4 regions of the Pantoea sp. YU22 genome follow, and region 1 is predicted to be linked to each of the others. Evidence: predicted binding sites of a transcription regulator. Region 1 holds the regulator's gene; each other region holds the start of a gene.
The links. Region 1 encodes CRP, which controls carbon source genes, mostly activating them, when cyclic AMP is high. Its sites were predicted from a motif close to ATGTGANNNNNNTCACAT; they were not measured.

Region 1 (4,410 bases):
GTGCCGCAGTGGCTTACACAATGGCTCTCATCATGATTATTCCCTGGCAACAACTCGATCCCGATACGCTTACCAACCTGATTGAAGCCTTTGTGCTGCGCGAAGGCACTGACTATGGCGAGCAGGAGCGCAGCCTGGCGCAAAAAGTCGATGATGTGCGCCGCCAGCTGGAGCGCGGCGACGTCGTGCTGGTCTGGTCGGAACTGCATGAAACTATCAATATTATGCCGCGCAGCGAATTTCGCGGCTGATGCGTCGACGCGCTTTTCGTGTTAACTATGCTCATCGCCCGACTCTACAGGGAGCTTTTCCATGTCAGCACGACATCCGATTATTGCGGTAACCGGCTCCAGCGGCGCCGGCACCACCACCACCAGCCTGGCGTTCCGTAAAATTTTTCAGCAGCTCAACCTGCATGCCGCCGAGCTGGAGGGCGACAGCTTCCACCGCTATACGCGGCCGGAAATGGATATGGCTATCCGCAAGGCGCGCGACTTAGGGCGCCACGTCAGCTATTTCGGTCCGGAAGCCAATGATTTCGGTCTGCTGGAGCAAACCTTTACCGACTACGGCAACGAAGGGAAAGGCCAGTCGCGCAAGTATCTGCATACCTACGACGAAGCCGTTCCCTGGAATCAGGTGCCTGGCACCTTTACGCCCTGGCAGCCGCTGCCGGAAAATACCGACGTGCTGTTCTATGAAGGACTCCACGGCGGCGTAGTGACGCAGCAGCATAATGTGGCGGAGAAAGTCGATCTGCTGGTAGGGGTTGTGCCGATCGTTAACCTGGAGTGGATCCAGAAGCTGGTGCGCGACACCAGCGAACGCGGTCACTCGCGCGAAGCCGTGATGGATTCCGTGGTTCGCTCGATGGAGGATTACATCAACTTCATTACGCCGCAGTTTTCACGCACCCATATCAACTTCCAGCGCGTCCCTACCGTCGATACCTCAAACCCGTTCGCCGCGCGTGAGATCCCGTCGCTGGACGAGAGCTTTGTGGTTATTCACTTCCGCGGGCTGGAAAATATCGACTTCCCCTATCTGCTGGCGATGCTGCAGGGTTCGTTTATTTCGCATATGAATACCCTGGTGGTGCCGGGCGGTAAAATGGGGCTGGCGATGGAGCTGATTATGGCACCGCTGGTGCAGCGACTGATGGAAGGGAAGCAGATCGCCTGACCGGCTGTGGTCGCAGGTGGTCGCAGGTGGTAAGACCGAGGTGGTCGCGGATGGCAAGGCCCGATCGCAAAGACGCAAAAGAGGGCATCCGGAACGCAAAGAGCGGGTGAGATGGGCAGAGGAGCAAAGCGTCCCGCGACAAGGATGTCGCGGGCCGAGCGCGCATGGATGCCTTGAGCGACTTTGCGATCGGCCCATTTCACCCGCGCGAGCTCGTTGCTAAAGGCAACCAGCCTTACAGCTCAATCACCTCATAGCTATGGGTAATCTCAACGCCCTTGCCCAGCATTAACGCCACCGAACAATACTTCTCCGCTGAGAGATCTACCGCGCGCGCCACGGCTTTATCGCTCAGCGCTTTGCCGCTGACCACAAAGTGCAGGTTAATATGGGTAAACAGACGCGGCGCCTCTTCGCGACGCTCTGAGGTCAGCTTCACCTCGCAGTCCGCCACCTCGTTGCGCCCTTTCTGTAAAATAGAGACCACGTCGATGGCACTGCAGCCGCCCGTCGCCATCAGCACCATCTCCATCGGACTTGGCGCTTTATCGCCGGAGTTGCCGTCCATCAGAATCTGATGTCCCGACGCCGACTCGCCGAGAAAGGTTAACCCTTCGACCCACTTCACTCGTGCCTGCATGTTTCCACCTCAAGAATAGCCCGTTTGCCGCCAGAGTACGCGTTCACCTGACAAACAGCAATCCAGAGTAATCCCCCCTTTGCTGAAGCGAGACAACAGAAGACAGTCGGCAAAAGCTGTGCTACAAACAGTGCTGAAAATAGTTCGTTCTGTTAAGGACGAAGACGGGACACATCAAGCGCCTGCCGCAAAATAAGGCCCGAATAATCTCCTTCAGGAGAAACGCTTGAAGCTTTCATCGCCTGGCAGGGAATAATCCCCCCGCGTTTTGGGCACGATTACAACAGAGGATAATAGCGAATGGTTCTCGGCAAACCGCAAACAGACCCTACACTCGAATGGTTCCTGTCCCATTGCCATATTCACAAATATCCATCCAAAAGTACGCTGATTCATCAGGGTGAGAAGGCTGAAACCCTCTACTACATCGTGAAAGGTTCCGTTGCGGTACTTATCAAAGATGAAGAGGGCAAAGAGATGATCCTCTCTTACCTGAATCAGGGTGATTTTATCGGCGAGCTTGGCCTGTTTGAAGAAGGTCAGGAGCGCAGCGCCTGGGTACGCGCTAAAACCGCGTGCGAAGTGGCGGAGATTTCCTACAAGAAATTCCGTCAGCTTATCCAGGTGAACCCGGATATTTTAATGCGTCTCTCGTCGCAGATGGCGCGCCGTCTGCAGGTCACATCGGAAAAAGTAGGCAATTTAGCTTTCCTCGACGTTACCGGACGTATTGCACAAACCCTGCTTAACCTGGCTAAACAGCCAGACGCCATGACGCATCCCGACGGCATGCAAATCAAAATTACTCGTCAGGAAATTGGCCAAATCGTTGGTTGCTCACGCGAAACCGTGGGCCGCATTTTGAAAATGCTGGAAGACCAGAATCTGATTTCCGCACACGGCAAAACCATTGTCGTTTACGGCACCCGCTGATTTCCTCTCACTCACGGCGTGATTTCTCAGTCACGCCGTTACTGCTTTTAGCGAAGTGATGTGGCGTCGAATCATCTATCACCCCGAAGTTAACTATGCCCTGCGGCAGACGCTGGTGCTGTGCATTCCCGTGGCACTCGGCTGGCTGTTCGGCGATCTGCAAAAAGGGCTGCTCTTCTCTCTCGTTCCTGCCTGCTGTAACGTCGCGGGCCTGGATACGCCGCACAAACGCTTCTTCAAACGTCTGATTGTCGGCGGCTCGCTGTTTGCGCTCGGCAGTTTCCTGATCCAGCTCTTAACGCTGAAAGGCGTGCCGCTGCCTGCCGTGCTCTTTGTTCTGCCGCTGCTGCTGGGCGTTACCGGCGAAATCAGCCCTCTGCACGGGCGTTTGCTCTCAGGGACGCTGGTGGCGGCCATCTTTACGCTAAGCCTGATCGGCCGCATGCCGATCTATGTGCCGCCGCTGCTCTATATCGGCGGCACGCTCTGGTATGGACTCTTCAACTGGTTCTGGTTCTGGCTGTGGAAAGAGCAGCCGATGCGCGAAACCCTGAGCCTGATCTACCGCGAACTGGCGGATTACTGCGACGCGAAATATACGCTGCTGACCCAGCTTACCGATCCGGAAAAAGCGTTGCCCCCGCTGCTGGCGCGCCAGCAGAAAGCGGTCGATTTGATTAACACCTGCTATCAGCAGATGCATATGCTCTCCGCCAGCCGCGACAACAGCCATAAACGGCTGACGCGCGCTTTTCAGGTGGCGCTCGATCTGCAGGAGCATATCTCTGTCAGCCTGCATCAGCCAGAGGAGGTGCAGAAACTGGTAGAGCGCAGCCATGCAGAAGCGGTAATACGCTGGAACGCCAACATTATCTCGGCACGACTGCGCGCGCTCGCCGACGCCATTCTTTACCACCAGCTGCCGAGCCGTTTCGATATGGATAAGCCGCTCGGCGCGCTGGAGAAGATCGCCCGTCAGCATCCCGATAACCCGGTGGGCCACTTCTGCTTCTACCACTTCAGCCGCATCGCGCGCGTGCTGCGCACGCAAAAACCGCTCTATCAGCGCGACCTGATGACCGATCGCCAGCGCCGTCTGCCGCTGCTTGCCGCGTTGCGCAGCTATCTGTCGCTGAAGTCCTCTGCGCTGCGCACGGCGGCGCGCTTCGCCGTGATGCTGATGTTCGGCAGCGCGCTGGCGATGCTGTTCGATATCCCCAAGCCCTACTGGATCCTGATGACCATTATGTTTGTCAGCCAGAACGGCTACAGCGCCACGCGGGTGCGGATCCAGCACCGGGCGCTGGGCACCTTCGCCGGCCTGGTGATTGCCGCCGCCTCGCTGCGCTTCGCGGTACCGGAATCGCTGGTGCTGCTGTTTATGCTGGTGGTGACGCTGCTGAGCTATCTGGTGACGCGTAAATATTACGGCTGGTCGATGATCGGCTTTACCGTCACGGCGGTTTACTCGCTGCAGCTGCTGTCGCTAAACGGCGCGCAGTTTTTACTGCCACGCCTGATGGATACCCTGATGGGATGCCTTATCGCCTTTGGCGGCATGCTATGGCTCTGGCCGCAGTGGCAGAGCGGGCTGCTGCGTCAGAACGCCCACGACGCGCTGGAAACCTATCAGGATGCGTTGCGCCTGCTGCTGG
Region 2 (4,410 bases), on a different contig from region 1:
TTATTAGCCACCGCCTGCGACAGCACATCTTCCGACGTGACTACCGCGACGCCAGCCAGCTGCGCGGCTTTGCCGACTTCCATGGCGATAATTTTCGATACGCCCTGAATATCTTTAATCTCCGGCAGTACCGGACCTTCGCCTTCGTTCACCAGCGGCGAACAGTCGGCCAGCGCGCGGCTTGCCGTCATCAGCATTGAGTCGGTAACGCGCGTCGCGCCTGAGGCGATAACGCCCAGACCGATGCCAGGGAAGATATAGGAGTTGTTACACTGCGCGATCGGATAGGTTTTGCCTTTCCAGCTCACCGGCGAGAAGGGACTGCCGGTCGCTACCAGCGCCGCGCCGTCTGTCCAGGCGATAATATCCGCTGGCGTCGCTTCCACGCGTGATGTCGGGTTGGAGAGCGGCATCACGATGGGTCGCGCGCAGTGTTTGTGCATCTCGCGGATGATCTCTTCGGTAAAGAGCCCCGGCTGGCCGGATACCCCGATGAGAATATCGGGACGGGCGTTGCGCACCACGTCAAGCAGCGAGATTGAATCGCTTACGGTATCCCACTCTTTCAGGTTTTCGCTCTTCTGCACCAGCTTGCTCTGGAAGTCGAGCAGGTTAGGCAGTTTGTCGGTCAGCAGGCCGAAGCGATCGACCATCAGCACGCGCGCGCGCGCCTCTTCATCGCTTAATCCTTCAGATTTCATCTGGGCAATGATCTGCTCGGCGATGCCGCAACCGGCGGAACCCGCGCCGAGGAAGACCACTTTCTGCTCGCACAGGCGGCTGCCCGCGGCGCGGCTGGCAGCGATCAGCGTGCCGACGGTCACGGCGGCGGTGCCCTGAATATCGTCATTGAAGCAGCAAATTTCATCGCGATAGCGCTGCAGCAGCGGCATGGCATTTTTCTGCGCAAAGTCTTCAAACTGCAGCAGCACGTTCGGCCAGCGGCGTTTTACCGCCTGGATAAAGTCATTAACGAACGCGTCATACTCTTCGCCGGTAATGCGCGGATGACGCCAGCCCATATAGAGCGGATCGTTAAGCAGCTGCTGGTTGTTCGTACCGGCGTCCAGCACCACCGGCAGCGTATAGGCAGGTGAAATACCGCCGCAGGCGGTATAGAGCGACAGCTTGCCGATAGGAATGCCCATGCCGCCGATGCCCAAATCGCCGAGGCCGAGAATGCGCTCGCCGTCGGTCACCACAATCACCTTTACGTTCTGCTTGGTGGCGTTTTGCAGCATATCTTCAATATGGGCGCGGTTCGGATAGGAGATAAAGACGCCACGTGCGCGGCGGTAGATCTCGGAGAAGTGTTCGCAGGCCGCGCCGACGGTCGGGGTATAGATAATCGGCATCATCTCTTCGAGATGATTGTCGAGCAGGCGATAGAAAAGGGTTTCGTTGGTGTCCTGAATATTGCGCAGGTAGACGTGTTTATCGTTATTGTTTTTGAAATCCTGGAACTGACGCCAGGCGCGCTCAGCCTGCTCTTCGATACTCTCGACCGCTTCAGGCAGCAGGCCGTTGAGGTTAAATTCGTTGCGCTCTTCAAGCGAGAAGGCGCTGCCTTTATTCAGCAGGGGAAATTCCAGCAGGATCGGGCCAGCGTAGGGGATGTACAGCGGACGCTTACTTTCGTACTCATGTTCCATGAATTGATGCTCCGGTTGCGGTGTTGTCTGGCAAAGCTCAGACGCCAGTCGTTCTTTTTTTGTGTTGCTGGCGCACGATCCTATGAAATTTCTCGCCGATGTACAGCTTTTGTAAATAAAAGATATTGCAATTGTTGAAAAGCGTGTTGCGCGCCTCAGGCTTTGCGCAGCGTGACGCGTGCGAGCTGGGTGCAGCCCAGCGCGGCCAGGGTCGCCTGAGTGGCGGCGAACTGGTTCAGCGTGGCGTTTTCCACTTCAGCCAGCGCTGCCGCCTCGATATTTTCACAGGCTTCACCCTGCATATTCAGCAGGATCAGCGCGGCCTGTAGCGGCGGCAGGCTCGGGTTATAGGCGGCATTCTCGGCGTAGCGTCCTGTGACTATCGCGCCGCCCGAGGTGCGTAGCGCAATGCCGCTGTGGGAGCCGCTGTAGGGCGCATGGCTCTCGTTAGCGGCCGCGATTGCCGCCTGCGCCAGCGCATCGCCTTCCGCCAGATAGCCGTGGTCCACCTTATCCAGCAGCAGCGTGGTGATGTTCAGGTCGCGTGGGCCGAACGCGTCCGGCAGATAGTCGCCCAGCGTGCTGACGTTACGGCCAGGCAGGCTGATGCGCAGATCGGTGCCGCTGTTGAGTTCGTTCATAAACTGGCGACAGTGGCCGCACGGCGTGTAGTTGACGGTAACGGCTTCCAGACGGCGCTCGCCGCGTAGCCAGGCGTGCGCGATTGCGCTCTGCTCGCCATGTACCGTTTGCTGCAGCGCCACGCCTGTAAACTCCATATTGGCGCCGAAATACCAGTGGCCGCTGACGCCGCGTGCCACGGCGCCCACGTTGAAGCGCGAGACCGGCACAACTGCACAGGCTGCCGCCAGCGGCAGCAGCGCCAGGGCGAGCGCATCGGCGTCCAGCTGGGTCTGCTGCATCAGCGATGCAACCTGCTCCGGCGTCAGCATCGCCTGAAACTGCGCGTCGTCAAGGATCGGACGCAGCGCGCTTTGCAGAGCCGCGGGCAGCGCGTCGAAGGCGGAGGTGAAACGTGGATGCATGATAGCCTCGTCAATATCAGGCGGCCCATTGCCGCCTGAAGGGTTATATGTGATCTGTATCGCTCTGACAATGCAACAGATTTGCATCGTTTCAACTTTGCGAGATCTATCGCAAAGTTTTAGCCAAAGGCGTGCAGCAGCAGCGGAAAAATAAAGGGCGCCAGCAGTGAGGTAATAATGCCGCACAGCACCAGCGCCAGCGAGCTGAACGCGCCTTCCTGGTAGTCCACCTCCGCTGCGCGCGCCGTGCCGAGCGCGTGAGATGCATTGCCGATCGCCAGTCCGCGCGCCGCGCGGGTTTTTATCCCCAGCAGGTTCAGCACCATATGGCCGAATACCGCGCCGAGCACGCCGGCAATCAGCACGCAGATGGCGCTGATAGCGGGTATGCCGTGCAGCGAGGCGGAGACGGCCATCGCAATCGGCGTGGTCACGGATTTAGGCAGAATAGTGGCGGCGATTTCCGGCGTCGCCCCCATCCACAGCGCAATAGCGGTGCCGGAAACCATGGCGGTCAGGCTGCCGATAAAGCAGACGCCGATAAGCGACTTCCAGCGCGCGCGAATTTGATGCATCTGCTCGTAGAGCGGCAGCGCCAGCGCAACGACTGCCGGCTGCAGCAGCTGATTAAGGATCTGGCTGCCGGCGAAATAGCGCGTGTAGGGGATGTGCAGCAGCAGCAGCAGCGGGATGATGATCGCCATCGCCACCAGCAGCGGATTGAGTAACGAGATTTTCAGCTTTGCCGCCAGGCGGCGCGCCAGCATAAAGGCGCCGACGCTGAGCGGCAGCGACCACCAGATGTCACTCACCGGGCTTCTCCTGCACGCTTCGCGTATGAATTTTATGGGCGCTCCAGCCGACAATGGTCAGGACAAGAAAGGTGCTGACCACGATAGAGACCACAATTGGACCGAACTGGGCGCTCAGCACGTCGGTGTAGTTCATGATGCCGACGCTGATGGGCACAAACAGCAGCGCCATATAGCGGATCAGCAGATGGCAGCCTGGCTTAACCCAGTCCACGGGGAGGATCTGCGTCGCCAGCAGGGCGAACAGCGTCAGCATGCCAAGGATGCTGCCAGGAATAGTAATCGGCAGCAGTACGGCGATGGCGTTACCCGCATAGAGACAGAGATAGATGATGACGAAGGCGCGTACGTAGCGCCAGCAAAGAGACAGCACGGTGGGCATAGCAGGCTCCTGTTTTCACTGCACAACATAATACGCACTAAGCGTTAAGCGTGCTAGCGATCACACTTACCTTGAGGACGACACTTTTCCTGGCTAATGGCCGCAAACAAGCCAGCAAGCGGGGGAGATGGACCAAAGAGCAAAGCGTCCTGCGGCAGGAACAAAAACGCAGCGCGTTAGCCCGTTTACGGGCGCACCTCAGGGATAGGCGCGTAGCCGCGCAGGCCGAGATGCCGTTTTTGGCGTCTGTGCGATCGGGCCATGTCCCCCGCGACGGGCACGTTAGCGAAAGCCTAAGGGCGACAATGCTGTCGCCCTTATCCAGCCTGTAACCCTTACTTAACTGGCATACCCGGCTGCGCGCCGCTGTCGACGGAGAGCACAAACAGATCTTTTCCGCCCGGACCGGCTGACAGCACCATGCCTTCCGAAACGCCGAAGCGCATTTTACGCGGCGCGAGGTTGGCGACGATAATCGTCATCTTGCCGATCAAGACCGAAGGATCCGGATAGGCGGC
Region 3 (4,410 bases), on a different contig from region 1:
GACGACGAGGTGGCGCTGACCCGCAAGCAGCTGGGCTGGACGCACGCTCCGTTCGTTATCCCGTCAGAGATCTACGCCGAGTGGGACGCGAAAGAGGCGGGCCAGGCGAAAGAGGCGAAGTGGAACGAGAAGTTCGCCGCCTACGCGCAGGCGTACCCGGAGCTGGCCGCCGAGTTCAGGCGTCGCGTCAGCAACGAGCTGCCGGCCAGCTGGCACGAAGAGTCGCAGAAGTTCATTGAGCAGCTGCAGGCCAACCCGGCGAAAATCGCCAGCCGCAAGGCCTCGCAGAACGCCATCGAGGCGTTCGGTAAGCTGCTGCCGGAATATCTGGGCGGCTCTGCCGACCTGGCGCCGAGCAACCTGACCATGTGGTCCGGCTCTAAGCCGATCAACGTCGACCCGGCGGGCAACTATATCCATTACGGGGTGCGCGAGTTCGGCATGACCGCCATCGCCAATGGCCTGGCGCTGCACGGCGGCTTCCTGCCTTACACCGCCACCTTCCTGATGTTCGTGGAGTATGCGCGCAATGCGGCGCGTATGGCGGCGCTGATGAAGATCCGCCAGATTATGGTCTACACCCACGACTCTATCGGCCTGGGCGAAGACGGCCCGACCCACCAGCCGGTGGAGCAGCTGGCCAGCCTGCGCACCACGCCAAACATGAGCACCTGGCGTCCGTGCGATCAGGTCGAGTCGGCGGTGGCGTGGAAATACGCCATCGAGCGTAAAGACGGCCCGACCGCGCTGATCTTCTCCCGCCAGAATCTGGCGCAGCAGGCGCGCAGCGCAGAGCAGCTGGCGAACATCGCGCGCGGCGGCTACATCCTGAAAGAGAGCGACGGCCAGCCGGAGCTGATCCTGATTGCGACCGGCTCAGAGGTTGAGCTGGCGGTAGCGGCGTATGACAGGCTGAGCAGTGAAGGGATCAAGGTGCGCGTGGTCTCCATGCCGTCAACCGACACCTTTGACAAGCAGGACGCCGCGTGGCGCGAAGCGGTGCTGCCGAAAGCGATCGGCGCGCGCGTTGCGATTGAAGCGGGCATTGCGGACTACTGGCAGAAGTACACCGGCCTGCACGGCGCGGTGGTGGGGATGACCTCCTTCGGCGAGTCCGCTCCGGCGGAGCAGCTGTTCGAAGAGTTCGGCTTCACCGTGGACAACGTGGTGGCGCAGGCGAAAGCGGTACTGTAAGAAGTAAGGGTTCGCCTGCTTATGCTGGCGAACCCTGCCGGACTACTGCTGTACCAGCGTCGCCTTATGCAGTTGAAACTCCTGAGCGGAGGATACGGATGCTTCGCTCAGGCCGCTCTCCCTTTTATCCTGCTGCCAGGGATTAGAGGTGCCATAGAAACGCCCCTCCTGATGGACGGCCAGCGATTCGCATTCGATGGTGCCATCCATAAAACCTTCTGCATTGATGGCGATTTCACGGCTGCGGCACAATCCTTTTAGCTCGCCGCTGATTTCGGTACGCTGCGCATAGATCTCTCCGTCGACTCGCCCTTTTTTCTGCACAAAAACCGTTTTTTCCGCAATAATCTTGCCGGTGATATTGCCGTTAATGTGCACGTCTCCCTGAGCATTAACCTCGCCCGTAATCGTGCAGGTTTCCGGGATAGTCGTGGTGTTGACCGGTGCAGCCGGCGCAGCCTTGACCACAGTGGCGGCAGACACGCTCTCTTCGAAATCATCCTCAGGCGGTGTCACTACCGCCGCGCTGACCGTTTCGGCGTAGCTGGCGTTGAAGTTATTTTCTTTGCGTTTAAACATAATTATTCCTTTGTTGAATCTTAATCTCCTGAAAGCCGCCCGGGCGATAAGCGTTACCACTACTGCCAGCAGCAGCCCGCGATACTGACGCATCAGCGTCAGCGTAACGCTCCAGCTCAATACGTAGATCACCAGAGCGCAAGACCAGATAAACCAGAGATACCAAAGCAGGTTGTAGTTCATAGGTTGTCTGTCGTAATGACGCGCCTGTTGCCGCTATTGGGTTGAGTGGCGCTAAGCCGGGCTATTTTACTAAAGCAGGCCGCGTCTGGCGGTCGTTTTATATCCATAATGCAGGGGCGAGTGTGATCCTCGTCAGATTTTTAAAGTCTGATTTGATCTGACGCATTCCAATTATTACTGCTTCTCTTTATTGTAGCTGAACCGTTTCAGTAAGCGCTGTGACGGCGTTTTGTCGAGCGGCATAACGCTGCAAAAGCGCAAGAATTTCCTGTACAAACGAGAACGTCTGGCTCAGGCTAACGTTCCGATTTGACACTGATTTTAATTGCAGGGGTGGTATGACGGTTCGCATTGCCATAAATGGATTTGGTCGCATCGGACGCAATGTGCTGCGCGCCCTCTATGAGACCGGCCGCCGGGCAGAAATTACGGTTGTGGCGATCAATGAACTGGCGGAAGCGGCCGGTATGGCGCATCTGCTGAAATATGACACCAGCCATGGCCGCTTCGCCTTTGACGTGCGCCAGGAACGCGATCTGCTGTGGGTCGGCGAGGATACGATCCGCATCCTGCATCATGCCGATATCGCTTCGCTGCCGTGGCGCGAGCTTAATGTCGATGTAGTGCTGGATTGCACCGGCGTCTACGGCAGCCGGGCAGATGGCGAGGCGCATCTGCAGGCGGGCGCGAAGAAGGTGCTCTTTTCCCATCCGGGCGGCCACGATCTTGACGCGACCGTCGTGTTCGGCGTGAACGAACAGGCGCTTAAACAAACCGATCGCATCGTCTCTAACGCCTCCTGCACGACTAACTGCATTATTCCGGTGATTAAACTGCTGGATGACGCCTTCGGCATTGAGTCGGGCACGGTGACCACTATCCACTCGGCGATGCACGATCAACAGGTGATTGACGCCTATCACAGCGATCTGCGCCGCACGCGCGCCGCCAGTCAGTCGATCATTCCGGTCGATACTAAACTGGCCGCCGGGATCACCCGTATTTTTCCGAAATTCAACGACCGCTTTGAAGCGATCGCGGTACGTGTGCCGACCATCAACGTTACGGCCATCGATCTCAGCGTTTCCGTACGCGAGGCGGTAAGGGCCTGCGAGGTCAACGCGCTGCTGCAAAACGCGTCAGAGGGGGCATTTCGTGGTATAGTTGACTATACGGAATTACCGTTAGTCTCAGTAGATTTTAACCATGATCCGCACAGTGCCATTGTGGACGGCACGCAAACGCGGGTCAGCGGTCAGCGCCTGATCAAGACCCTGGTCTGGTGCGACAACGAATGGGGCTTTGCTAACCGAATGCTCGACACGACGTTAGCGATGGCCGCAAGCGGTTTCAGGTAAGGCGCGGTCTGCGTCTGACAAAACTTACGAGAATCAACGAGAGGGTTCACCATGTCTGTAATTAAGATGTCCGATTTGGATCTGGCTGGTAAGCGCGTTCTGATCCGCGCCGATCTCAACGTACCAGTAAAAGAAGGGAAAGTGACGTCAGACGCACGTATCCGTGCCTCTCTGCCTACCATCGAATCGGCGTTGAAACAGGGCGCAAAAGTGATGGTCACCTCTCACCTGGGTCGCCCGACCGAAGGTGAATATAACGAAGAATTCTCCCTCCTGCCCGTTGTTAACTATCTGAAAGAAAAACTGAACGGCACTAAAGTCACCCTGGCGAAAGATTACCTCGACGGCGTTGAAGTTGACGCGGGCGAGCTGGTCGTGCTGGAAAACGTGCGCTTTAACAAAGGCGAGAAGAAAGACGACGAAGCGCTGTCTAAAAAATATGCCGCGCTGTGCGACGTCTTCGTCATGGACGCCTTCGGCACCGCGCATCGCGCACAGGCCTCGACTCACGGCGTCGGCAAGTTTGCGCCGATCGCCTGCGCAGGCCCGCTGCTGTCAGCCGAGCTGGAAGCGCTGGGCAAAGTCATGAGCAACCCGGAGCGTCCGCTGGTGGCGGTGGTCGGCGGTTCAAAAGTCTCCACTAAATTCGACGTGCTGCAGTCGCTGGTGAAAATCGCTGACACCGTTATCGTCGGCGGCGGCATTGCCAACACCTTCGTCGCTATCGACAACAACGTCGGTAAATCGCTCTATGAGCCGGACTTCGTTGAAGCGGCGAAAGGCCTGCGCGACCAGTACGGCATTCCGGTTCCAACCGACTCACGCGTTGGCACGGAATTCTCTGAAACTGCCCCGGCAACCGTGAAAAAGGTTTCCGAAGTGGCGGATAACGAAGAGATTATGGACTTCGGCGACGAAACCGCACAGGCCATGGCGAAGCTGCTGAAAGAGGCGAAAACCATACTGTGGAACGGCCCGGTCGGCGTATTCGAGTTCCCGAACTTCCGTAAGGGCACCGAAATCGTTGCGAATGCCATCGCTGACAGCGACGCTTTCTCTGTGGCGGGCGGCGGCGATACCCTGGCGGCTATCGACC
Region 4 (4,410 bases), on a different contig from region 1:
CTTTGTCGCTGAAGTAACCCCAGTCGAACAGCACCGGCACGCCCGCAATTTCCCAGTGGCCGGAGGGAGTATCTTTACCGGAAGAGAGTTCGCTGGCGTAGGCGTAGGCGCCTTTGATTTCCGCATTGGGATCGAGGCCCAGCGGGAAGCGGCCAGTCGAAAGCTCGGCGGCTTTACCCAGCCCCAGCGCGGTCAGGTTCGGCAGATGCAGCGGGCCTTTACGACCTTTGTCCGCTTCGCCGTTAAAGCACGCTTCGGCGATATGTCCCAGCGTGTCCGATCCTGCGTCGCCGAATTTATCGGCGTCTTTGCTTGAGCCGATTCCGAAGGAATCAAGCACCATAATAAAAGCACGTTTCATGCAAGTCTCCTGCGCATATGCGCGTGACAAGTCAAAAAAAAGCGATCAGATCAGTATACCCGAATGCCTGCTCAGAGGCAGCATAAAGCCGCACTTTTGCGGCCTGTTAAGGTCAGGTGCTGGCGCTAACCCGGCGATAGACCACGGGCGTGGCTTCCGGCGCGCTGTCGCTCAGCGTGACCGCCGCCTTCACCGCCGCGGCCGCCTGCAGCCAGCCCGCCTCGCTGCTGGCATGCACGATCGCCAGCGGACGCTGCGTATCGGCGCGTTCGCCCAGGGTAATCATGTCGCTGAGCCCCACGCTGTAGTCGATAGCGTCGCTGGCGCGCTGGCGCCCGCCGCCCATCGCGACCACCGCCATTCCCAGCGCGCGCGTATCCATGCTGCTGACGATGCCGGAGCGATCGGCGTAGACCGCCTTGCTGAGCATCGGCTGCGGCAGATAAGCCTCATGGCGCTCGATAAAATCAGCCGGGCCGCCCTGCGCCGCGACCATCCGCGCGAATACGTCCGCCGCCTGGCCATCTTCCAGCACCTGCAATAACTTACGGCGCACCTCTTCTTCGCTGGCCGCCAGCTTGCCGGAGATGAGCATTTCGCTGCACAGCGCCAGCGTGACCTCCAGCAGGCGCGGATTGCGCTCCGCGCCGGTGAGGAAGCGCACCGCTTCGCGCACTTCCAGCGCATTGCCCGCGCTTGAAGCCAGCACCTGATTCATATCGGTCAGCAGCGCGGTGGTCGTGCAGCCCGCGCCGTTCGCCACGCCGACAATCGCCTGAGCCAGTTCAAGCGAGGCGTCGAAGGTCGGCATAAAGGCGCCTGACCCGACTTTAACGTCCATCACCAGCGCATCCAGCCCTTCCGCCAGCTTTTTCGCCAGGATAGAGGCGGTGATCAGCGGGATAGAATCCACGGTCGCGGTGATATCGCGCGTCGCGTAGAAGCGCTTATCCGCCGGCGCGAGCGAGCTGGTCTGGCCGATAATCGCCACGCCGGTCTGTTTGATGATCTGACGGAAGCGCTCGTCGTCCGGGAAAATATCAAAGTCAGGGATCGCCTCCAGCTTGTCCAGCGTGCCGCCGGTATGACCGAGGCCGCGTCCGGAGATCATCGGCACATAGCCGCCGCAGGCCGCCACCATCGGGCCCAGCATCAGCGAGGTAACGTCACCGACGCCGCCGGTAGAGTGCTTATCCACCACCGGCCCGTTGAGATTCAGCGACTGCCAGTTCAGCACGGTGCCGGAGTCGCGCATCGCCATGGTGAGCGCCACGCGCTCCGGCAGCGACATATCGTGAAAAAAGATGGTCATCGCCAGCGCGGCGATCTGTCCTTCGGAAACGCTGTTGTCGCGCACGCCGTTGATGAAGAAGCGGATCTCCTCTTCACTCAGCGTCTGGCCGTCGCGTTTTTTACGAATGATTTCTTGCGGCAGAAACAAAGTCGCCCCCTTAATCAGGGTTGTGATGAGAATGGCGGCCCGCGGCCGCCGTCACGCAATCAGTAGCCCGCTTTGCTGGAAGCGGTCTGATGGCCCAGTGCATTCAGCAGGCTGGCTAACAGGCTGGACGCGCCAAAGCGGAAGTGGCGCGCGTCGGCCCAGCCTTCGCCCAGAATATCGTCCGCCAGCTTGAGGTAGATAGCTGCGTCTTCTGCGCTACGCACGCCGCCCGCCGGTTTAAAGCCGACCTTCTCTTTCACGCCTTTATCGCGGATCACGCTCATCATGATCTGCGCCACTTCCGGCGTGGCGTTGACCGGCACCTTGCCGGTGGAGGTTTTAATAAAGTCCGCGCCTGCGTCGATAGCGATTTCAGAAGCCTGACGGATCAGCGCTTCATCTTTCAGTTCGCCGCTTTCAATAATCACTTTCAACAGCACGTCAGCCTGCGCGCACGCCTCTTTACAGGCTTTCACCAGCTCAAAGCCGATCTGGGCGTTGCCGGCGATCAGCGCGCGATAAGGGAAGACCACGTCCACTTCGTCCGCGCCATAGGCGATGGCCGCGCGGGTTTCCGCCAGCGCGATATCGATATCGTCATTGCCGTGCGGGAAGTTAGTCACGGTGGCGATGCGGATATCGGGCGTGCCCTGCTCACGCAGCGCTTTACGCGCGACCGGGATAAAGCGTGGATAGATGCAAATCGCGGCAGTATTGCCCGCTGGCGATTTCGCCTGGCGGCAGAGCGCGATCACTTTTTCGTCGGTATCGTCTTCATTCAGGGTGGTCAGATCCATCAGTTGCAGCGCGCGCTGCGCTGCAGCGGTAATATCGGTCATGGTGTTCTCCAGATAACAAACTGGCGTTAAAGCGCCGGTTTAATGTGATAATTCTAACAATACAAAGCGGCTGTTTATGTGGGATTCATCACACTGCCGCCATGAACAGATAGCAGTAATGGTAATTATAACCCAGAGAAGCGCGATGTTACTATTATCACATCAGGAGAGCATTAATCAGGCAGGTTGAACAGGCGTTGCGTGTTGCGCCACAGTGCCTCGGCGATCGCCTGCGGCGGCTCCGGGCGCAGTTCGCACAAGGTTTGCCACACCAGCCGCGCGCGCTCCGGCCGGTTCGGCTGCCCCTGGAAACCGTGCAGCGGCATATCGGGCGCGTCGGTTTCCAGCAGCAGCGCTTCCAGAGGCAGCTGCGCCAGAGTGTTGCGGGTTTTGCTGGCGCGCGCATAGGTCAGGGTGCCGCCGACGCCGATGGCGTAGCCGAGCCTGATAAAAGCCTGCGCCTGCTGCAGGCTGCCGGCGAAGCCGTGTACCACGCCGCGACGCGGCAGATCGTGACGGCGCAGATGCAGCGCCAGCTTGTCGTGGGTGCGGCGCGAATGCAGGATCACCGGCAGTTCATACTGCTTCGCCAGCCGCAGCTGCGCATCCAGCAGGAATTCCTGACGCGCAAACGCTGGATTTTCCATATAGAGATCGAGGCCGATCTCGCCTATCGCCACCAGCTTCGCCGGTTTGCGTTGCAGCCAGCTTTCCAGCTGGTCGAGATGCGCATCCTCGTGGCGATCGATGGCGATGGGATGCAGGCCGAGCGCTGCGTAAAGTGCCTGATGCTGCGCCGCCAGCGCGGCGATACCCGCGAAACGGCTGGCATCGACCGCCGGTACGATAATGCGCTCCACGCCCGCCTCGGCGGCGCGCGCAATGCTTCCCGCTTCATCGCCGACAAAGGGCGGGAAATCGAAATGGCAGTGGGTATCGGTAAATCTCATGCCAGCGAACCTTCATCATAATCTGCGTCGTTGCCCGCGACCGGCGGCGTCATGATTGGCCGGTTGTCAGGCGCGTTAGCCACAGGCGCGGGCGGCGTGACGGTGGTATAGCGCGTGAACGGCTCGGCGTCGCTTAACCACTTGCCCAGCGTGGCGAGAAAGTAGCGGCCGCAGCGTCGTCCCAGATGATAATCCTGATTTAGAGAGGAGATGCGGCTGCCCAGCGCCATACTCGCCAGCACGTGCGGCGGATAGATTTCGATAATACGCAGGTCGTCGGGCGGCTGCTCAATAAACTGCTGAATTTCACGGTAGCTCGCTTCGTGATGATGCAGGATATTGATCATCGGCTGCAGCGCGCTGGCGCTAAGCCAGCGTTCCATACGCTTCACCCATTTTGGCGTGTAGAACATCTGCGACGGCACGGTGCGGATCACCACAATGGTGTCTGCGCCGCGTCGCGCGGCTTCCCGCACCGGAATGGCGTCGCTGATGCCGCCGTCGAGATAGCTGATGCCTTCCAGATCGACGCCGAGCCGGTAGAAGCCGGGGATGGCGCTTGAGGCTTTAATCAGATCGTGCCAGTTGGCGCTGGTGGGCGCGAAATAGCCGGGCGTGTAGTCGTCGCTGCGGCAGGCGCACATGTAAAACTCGCGCCCGCCATCGAACAACAGCCTGCCGCTCTCCAGCGCCAGCGGGAATTCGCGCTGCGTAACGTCGATGAGCCAGTCGAGATCGATCAGATTACCGCCGCGCACGAAACGCAGCGGATCGAAAAAGAGTTTGCTGGTGGTATAGCGCGTGATAACGCGTCGCGCG

Region 2: a site for CRP is predicted at 2,746-2,763, ahead of cdd (cytidine deaminase). Genes of this name have one in related genera too.
Region 3: a site for CRP is predicted at 2,077-2,094, ahead of epd (erythrose-4-phosphate dehydrogenase). Genes of this name have one in related genera too.
Region 4: a site for CRP is predicted at 2,718-2,735, ahead of deoC (deoxyribose-phosphate aldolase). Genes of this name have one in related genera too.

The regions. Positions count from the first base shown of each region.
Region 1 is NZ_RYDU01000007.1:18,565-22,974, forward strand. It holds gene EKL29_RS11845 (hydrolase) at 1-36, shown strand, start outside; gene EKL29_RS11850 (YheU family protein) at 33-251, shown strand; gene EKL29_RS11855 (phosphoribulokinase) at 313-1,182, shown strand; gene EKL29_RS11860 (OsmC family protein) at 1,418-1,822, opposite strand; gene crp (cAMP-activated global transcriptional regulator CRP) at 2,123-2,755, shown strand; gene EKL29_RS11870 (YccS/YhfK family putative transporter) at 2,814-4,410, shown strand, end outside.
Region 2 is NZ_RYDU01000009.1:7,927-12,336, reverse strand. It holds gene EKL29_RS13795 (NAD-dependent malic enzyme) at 1-1,652, opposite strand, end outside; gene cdd (cytidine deaminase) at 1,808-2,698, opposite strand; gene EKL29_RS13785 (CidB/LrgB family autolysis modulator) at 2,818-3,510, opposite strand; gene EKL29_RS13780 (CidA/LrgA family protein) at 3,503-3,892, opposite strand; gene metG (methionine--tRNA ligase) at 4,228-4,410, opposite strand, start outside.
Region 3 is NZ_RYDU01000010.1:54,894-59,303, forward strand. It holds gene tkt (transketolase) at 1-1,194, shown strand, start outside; gene EKL29_RS14715 (polymer-forming cytoskeletal protein) at 1,237-1,956, opposite strand; gene epd (erythrose-4-phosphate dehydrogenase) at 2,295-3,314, shown strand; gene pgk (phosphoglycerate kinase) at 3,366-4,410, shown strand, end outside.
Region 4 is NZ_RYDU01000014.1:41,850-46,259, forward strand. It holds gene deoB (phosphopentomutase) at 1-361, opposite strand, end outside; gene deoA (thymidine phosphorylase) at 474-1,802, opposite strand; gene deoC (deoxyribose-phosphate aldolase) at 1,862-2,641, opposite strand; gene EKL29_RS17265 (TatD family hydrolase) at 2,815-3,591, opposite strand; gene EKL29_RS17270 (patatin family protein) at 3,588-4,410, opposite strand, start outside.